2 regions of the Comamonas thiooxydans genome follow, and region 2 is predicted to be linked to the other one. Evidence: riboswitches for the same ligand, from Rfam matches in the RefSeq annotation. Region 2 holds a riboswitch; the other holds the start of a gene.
The links. Region 2 has a riboswitch for cobalamin ahead of CTR2_RS10440 (nitrite reductase). Riboswitches for the same ligand answer to the same signal wherever they lie in the genome.
Positions count from the first base shown of each region.

Region 1 (3,596 bases), 1.2 Mb from region 2:
ACAATCAGGCGTGCCGAGTGAGGGATAACCAACCCGACGAAGCCGATAGCTCCGACGATCGAAACCATCACCGCAGTCATCAACGCTGCAGCCAGCAGCAAAGTCAGCTGCACGCGGCGCACCGGTACCCCAAGCGCCGCAGCGGACTCGCTGCCGAAGGCAAATGCGTCGAGAGAACGGGCATGTAGCAGGCACACCAGTACGCCAGCTACGGCCACCGAGGCCGTCAGAGCGGTGTCTGGCCAGCGCACACCGCTCAAATTGCCAAGCAGCCAAAACATGATGCCGCGCGCCTGCTCTGCGCTTCCGGATTTGGTGATGATCAACGAGGTCAGTGCATTGAACAGCTGCGAGCCGGCAATGCCGGCCAGCACAATCTGGCCGCCGTTGCGCAACCCCCCATCGCCGGCGGCATGGGCTAACAGTGCCACCAAGGCAAATGCGCACACCGCGCCGAAAAAGGCTCCCGTGGTCATCGATATGAAGCCGGCCCCCAGACCGGCCACCGAAACCAGCACGGCCCCTGTGGACGCGCCTGCAGAGATACCGAGCAGATATGGCTCCGCCAAGGCATTTCGCAGCAACGACTGCAAGATAACGCCGGAGACTGCCAGGCCAGCCCCGCAACTGGCGGCGACCAAGGCTCGCGTCAGCCGGTAATTCCAGACGATCCCCGCGTTGATCGGATCTATCGGATAGCTGGTCCCAAGCAGCCGGTTGGTGAGCACCTCATACACAATGCGGGCCGAGATATCGGTCTCACCTATGGCTATGCCCAAAACAATGGCCAGCAAGAGCATGGCCGCTGCGGCTATCGTCAGCAGGACTGCGCGCAGGAACTGGCTGGCCGGCATGGCTGGCCAAGTTGAAGTCAGCGTAGAGGTATTCATGCCACTGCGATTGGGATATCGCACCTGAAGCGCGACATCCGCTGTGCTCGGCTTATTTGGAGAGGCCTTCGATTTTCAGCACCGCACTGGCAATCTGCTCCATGCCATCCACCTGGCGGATGGAGCCTTGCAGGGCGTCAGCGTCCACAATCACGATGCGACCGTTCTTGACGGCATCCATATGCTGGGTGACAGGGTCCTTCTTGAGAAAGTCCAGCTTCTTCTGGTAATCGTCGGCAGGAAAGCGGCGGCGATCCATGCGGGCAATGATCAGGATCGAGGGGTTGGCCTTGGCAATGGTTTCCCAGCCCACCGTGGGCCATTCTTCTGCAGAGCCGACGACATTGCGCAAACCGAGCGTCTGCATCATGTAGCCTGCCACCCCGTTTTTACCAGCCATATAAGGGTCGGCTGCGAGATCAGCACTAGAGAACCACAGTGCTGCAGACAGGTTATTGAGCTTGGAGGATTTGACCTTGGCCACCGCCTGAGCCTGGCGTTTGCTCAAATCCTTGACCAGGCTCTCGCCTCGGGCTTCGACATCAAAGACCTGCGCCAACTGGCGGATGCTTTTGTACAAGGCCTTCACGTCGTAGCTGGCGGTACGTGTGCCGTCCGAGCCGACCAGATTATTTTTGCCTTCGCAATCCGCCGGCATGGCATAGGTGGCTATGTGGAGATCATGAAACTGCTCGCGGGTACCGACTACCCCATCCTTGCCCACCATCCATTCGAACTGCGACACCACCAAGGCAGGACGCTTGCCGATGACCGACTCAAAGCTGGGAATGTTGTCGGACAGGCGCGGCACCTTGTCATTGATGGCTTTGAAGCGGGGCTGTACCGGATTGAACCAGAGTGCGGTGCCCGCCACCTTGTCGCCCAGCCCGAGGGCATAAAGCATTTCGGTGCCTGCTTGACCGATGGTGACCACCGATGAGGGAGCTTTGTCGAGAGTGACTGTGTAGCTGCAGTTTTGCAGCTGCAAAGGATAGTCTGTCGCGTAAGCAGACCATGAGCAGGCGAGCAAGGCAGCGGCGGCAAGGCTTCGAAGCAGCATCGGATATCTCTCCAGAAGCGGCGGAAGCCCCCTGGAAGACATAGCAAGCCATGCGCCTGCAGCCTGCCTGAATCAGCAACGCGGTACCGGAGCGATGAAAATGCTCACTTCCCGGACACCCCGCCGGCAATGATTGGTTGGTACTCTGGCAGGTCTCCTGACTGGCAAATCATCGCTGGCCATCGCCTTCCCAAACATAGGTTCAGTGGCTGTGTGATGGTTGGCTCATTGCCTACAGTTGCGGGGGCAGTTCCATTTCATGGGCCGGTGTCAAAGAGCACCTGACCCTGGATTCCCTCATGCATTCGTGAGTGCGCATGCATGTTCTGGCGAAACCAAAGTTGCGGTAATGTAGCTGATTTTGTAGCAACAGTCCTAGGTCAAAGTGCCGAATGCGCTCAGATCTCCTATCTAAGTCCCGCATGAACAGCTTTTCTATCCAGCGTGTTGGCGAGTTGCACAAGGTTCAAGATTTTCTGCAAAAAGCACGCATTGCCATGTTCGCCGGGCGAGGCAACACGCTGGAAATTCCTCCGGACCTGCGCTATTTCGAAGAGACCTACCTCTCAGGCAGCGGTTGCATGTTGGCAGCGCTCGACTCCCAGCAAAGGGTACAGGCCACGATTGCTTGCCGGGACTACGACAGCAGATTTCCCCAACTGAACTTTCATCAGTTGAAGGTGGTTGAGCTAGTGCGCTTGTTTGTCGCCCCAGAGTTTCGACGATCCGGCGTGGGTGGTGCACTAGTGGATGCATTGAAGCTACATGCACAGGCTCAACAGGTGCAAGTGCTCTACCTCCACACACATCCCTTCTTGCCAGGGGCCGTCGAGTTCTGGCAGACCCAAGGCTTCGAGGTGATCGACCGCGAAGCAGATCCGCTATGGCAAACCATTCATATGCAACGTATGCTTGAAGTGCATAAAGAGGTCTGATCAGTTCCTTGGGCATTCCTGAAAGGGCTGTTTGCCAGGAGTTGAGTCAGATGTATATTCTTCACTGGCGCCGTTTACCCACGGGCCGGAAGTCCAGTCTTTATCCTCGCGCTCGAACCTACTCCCTCAGCCGCGCTACCAATTTCTTTGGGGCCACATCCGGCATTCGTGCTATTTTCCCGCACACGACTCAAGAGGTCTGGCATCTTTAGATTTTGGTCATTGTTGTAGATCCATGCAGACTGGCGCTAGCGTTTCAGTTCACCCTTGAAAATTGATGCGCCCGCCCGCGCCTAAATGTAGCTATTTGACTGCATATAGGGCGATGTGCTGCTATGAATAAAGCGATAGGCGTCCTACATCTCAGCCGCGTTCTGTGTACTGCACATCACTGAAAGCAGGTGGCACTGAGAAATCACCTCGAAATGCGTGTCAGCGTCGATCTCTGGGCGCAAGGCTTTATTTTGGTGCTGCTCTGAACAATCGCGTTGCACCAATGATTGTGGTGTGTTGTCTCATCCCGCTGTTCTCGCGTACAGGTCCTCTGTATGTGCGTTTATAAGTGGTGAGTGGCTACGTAACTGCACACCAAATATCAACAAGGGCGGCACGAAGCCGCCCTTGTTAGGTGAGTTGCGGTTAGCACTAATCGAGTGCTGTCGCCCTGTGATGCCTTTGACCAGTCTATTCGCTTGTCGGCACAAAAAACAG
Region 1 covers NZ_AP026738.1:3,469,492-3,473,087, forward strand. The annotation lists gene CTR2_RS16045 (FecCD family ABC transporter permease) at 1-890, opposite strand, end outside; gene CTR2_RS16050 (ABC transporter substrate-binding protein) at 943-1,992, opposite strand; cobalamin riboswitch at 2,081-2,305, opposite strand; gene CTR2_RS16055 (GNAT family N-acetyltransferase) at 2,373-2,885, shown strand; gene CTR2_RS16060 (hypothetical protein) at 3,570-3,596, opposite strand, start outside.
Region 1: linked by a shared signal. The riboswitch ahead of CTR2_RS16050 (ABC transporter substrate-binding protein) and the one ahead of CTR2_RS10440 (nitrite reductase) in region 2 are both predicted to bind cobalamin.

Region 2 (3,596 bases):
ATGTCGATGAAATCAATCTGCTGCCCGATGCCATCGTCGATGTGCTGCTTGACGTGGCGGCCTCCGGCATCAATCGCATAGAGCGCGACGGGATCTCGCACAGCCATGCCGCGCGCTTTGTGCTGATCGGCACCATGAACCCCGAGGAAGGCATGCTGCGACCGCAGCTGCTGGACCGGCTGGGCCTTTGCGTGCAACTGGACAATGCCAATGATCCGCAACTGCGCAGCAGCATTGTCAAGGCCAGGCTGAGTTTTGATCAGGACCCTCAGGGCTTTGCCCGATCTTGTGCAACCGAGCAACAGAAGATTCGCCAGCGGCTGGTGCAGGCCCGCAGCCGTTGCCTCAATCCATCGGAGCTGGCATGGAGCGATGCCGTCCACGAGGCCGTGGCCCTGCAGTGCATTGCCGCCCAGGTCGACGGGCTGCGTGCCGACCTGGTCATGCTGCGCGCTGCACGCGCCCTGGCGGCCTGGCAAGGCAGTCAGCGCATTACGCCCGCACATGTGTCCGAAGTCGCGCCACTGGTGCTGCTGCATCGCTCCAGCCAGTCCGATCCTGGCAGCGCCAGTCAGCCCCGGCAGACACCGGCCAGCACACCGCCACCCACGCCCGCTGCGCCATCCGACACGGACAGCAAAGACCGCGCAGAGCCCGGCACCCAGGCGCCAGCGTCTCATTCACCGGCCACCCGCGAGCCCGGCGCCACGAACTCCTTGCCTCAAGACACAGGCCCGGGCCTCGAACAGCCGCCTGCCGGCTGGGGACAGGCTCAAGCCGTGAGCAGCGTCGTCTTCGAGCCTCAACAGGCCGACGCCATGGCACAGGCAGCCCTGGAGGCCCTGGCCGCAAAAAAAGCCCGAGCCTCCGGTCCGCTGCGCTGAGCGCCGGCCGGGGGCAAGTCGGCTTCGAAAACCATGGCCCGGCCCTGGCCAGCCATGCTGTACCCAGCGTCCACAAGATGCCAGGGGCATCAATTGACTGGACCGCCACCCTGCGCCAGCGCCAGGGGCTGCCACTGGCACCCGCACATCTACGCTGGCGCCAGCCCGAGGGAGCGGTGCGCAGGCAACACCTGTTCCTGCTGGACTGCTCGGCCTCCATGGTGGAGAGCGGCGCGTTCGCCCAGGCCAAGGGCCTGCTGCTGCAGTGGCTACGCCGGGCTTATCTGCAACGCGAATCCGTGGCACTGCTCTGCTTCGGCGCAGGCCAGCTGCACTGGCTGCTGGAGCCCACGCGGGCGCCACGCTGGAATGCCGACCTGATCGAGCCGCTGCGCGGCGGTGGCGGCACGCCTCTGGCCCATGCCCTGCAGTCAGGCTGGCAGATGGCAGCCAGATACTCCCGGCAACCATCCTGCCTGTGGCTGATCAGCGACTTCCGCAGCCCCGATGTGCTGCAACTGGAGCACGGGCCTGTACCTGCCGTGGCACAGATTCTGGTGGACTGTGAAACTGCTGCGGGCCAGAACAGGCGTCTGTTTGGCGGTGCCGATCGGCTGGCAAAGGCCTGGCCGGATACTCTGCGACTGCCGTTGAAATTCAACTAAAAATCGCCTCCATCGCTTAACGGTAAAGCGCCAACAGCTATCTATTTTGATAACCATCTGACAGGGCATCATGCCGGCCAGCCGGCTCGCCTTATCGATATCCGGCAGCCGCACAGGCGGCAGGAAAGCTGCTGCCAGGCCGATGATTTGGGCCTGGTGCACCGGGTTATCGCGTAAGATCGCGCCACCACAGGTGCCTCATGGCGTGCTCTGCGCGCGGAGGTGAAACGAGAAGCAGGTGGATGGAGTCTCCATCAATCCTGCACTGCACCCGCAACGGTAATCAGAGATATGGCGATGCACGCTCTGGCCCACGGCCATGGCCGCCACTGCGAAAGCGGGAAGGCGCATCGACATGCCACCCTCAGGTGGGCTCTGTAAGTCCGGAGACCGGCCTGATGTGTACAAGGCGCAGCGGGATTGCATGTGGCTTGTGATATGCCGGCGCCTGCGCGCGGCTCATCACCTCTTCATTTCCCTCTGCACATTTTGTTTGTCTGGCCCGGGTATCGGCCAAACCGACCGTGGATGACCTATGTTGCATGGAATTTGCCAGTCAGATTTGTCCCAGCGGGCCGGCCGTGCCTTGGCCGCGTCGCCTGGAGCAGCGCTTGTCCAGCCCTGAGACCATCCAGATTCGTGGCTGGTGCCCCAGCACCTGGAAGCCCATGCAGGCACAGGACGGCTGGATCGTGCGCGTACGCCCTCGCTGCGCGTCCCTAAGCGCCGCTCAGTGGCTGGTACTGGCCGAGCTCGCACGCACCCATGCCTCGGGCCAGATCGAGTTGACCCGCCTCGGCAATCTGCAATTGCGCGGCGTGCACGAATCGGCCCTGCCTGCCTTGCGCACGGCGCTTGTTGTCTCGAGACTGGCCCCTGCCGATAAACAGGCAGATCTGGCGCCTGCCGTGCATTGCACTCCGTTCTATACAAGAGGAGATCGCACCCATGCACTGGCTCTGGCGCTTTCCGGTGCAGCGGCGCGTGACCTCAGTCCCCTGGCCTTGCAACAGCTGGGCATTCCGGCCCTGCCCGGCAAATTCGACATGCTGGTCGACGATCCGCAGTGCCATCTCCGAAACATGAGCTCCGACCTTCAGCTATGGGCCTGCGCCGATGGAGGCTATGGGCTTGCCCTGGGCCAATCGGACGACTGGTATGGCTTTGAGACTGCACCGGCTGCCGTGCAGGCAGCCATACAGATTGCCCTGTGGTTTGCCCGTGAGCGCAGCGCGCAGGCGGCAGGCCGATTGCGCGGCCTTGCCAAGTCCATCGACCTTCAGGCCTGCGGACTCGCCAAGGCCAGTCATAACCTTGAGCCCCGCACTCCGGACAGGAACGCTGCCAGGTCGTTGCGGCCCGGAGCACTCAACCCTCACGGCCTGCTGCTCGGCGCCCCGTTGGGGCGCCTGGACGCATGGGCCATGCAGAAGCTGGCGGCTCTCATGCCCGAACAAGCGGAGATCCGGGTCACGCCCTGGAAATCCTTGCTGCTGCCGAACAAGCACCTGGATTCACTGCCTGCCCGGCTCGATGCCAGGGACTGGATCAGCCAGTCTGCGGATGTGCGCCTGCGGGTCTCGGCCTGCACCGGCGCCCCCAACTGCCCTCAGGCCCATATCCCGGCCCAGCCCATGGCCTTGCAATTCGCCAGCTCACAGAAGGCGGACCGGCATCTTCATATCAGCGGCTGCGCCAAGCTCTGTGCCCTGCCTGCCGATGCGACAAATGTGGTGTTTGCCAGCCAGGACACAGCGGGCCAGATATGGCTGCACGCTAGCCCCGCCGAGGCACAACCGTCGACCCGGGCATCCATTCCCTATCGACCCCTGAACTCCGATCCTCACGATATACAGCAACAACTCAATGACCTACAACTATGAAAAGTGCGGTGAAGAGATTTACCGGCAATCGTTCAGCATCATCCGCCGCGAGGCCGATCTCAAGCGTTTCAACCCCGTGGAAGAGCGGGTCGCCTGCCGCATGATTCACGCAGCCGGCATGGTGGAGCTGGCCGCGCATATCCATTTCTCCCCGACCTTTGCGG
Region 2 covers NZ_AP026738.1:2,258,124-2,261,719, reverse strand. The annotation lists gene CTR2_RS10450 (magnesium chelatase ATPase subunit I) at 1-884, shown strand, start outside; gene CTR2_RS10445 (vWA domain-containing protein) at 962-1,549, shown strand; cobalamin riboswitch at 1,724-1,962, shown strand; gene CTR2_RS10440 (nitrite reductase) at 2,092-3,432, shown strand; gene CTR2_RS10435 (precorrin-8X methylmutase) at 3,416-3,596, shown strand, end outside.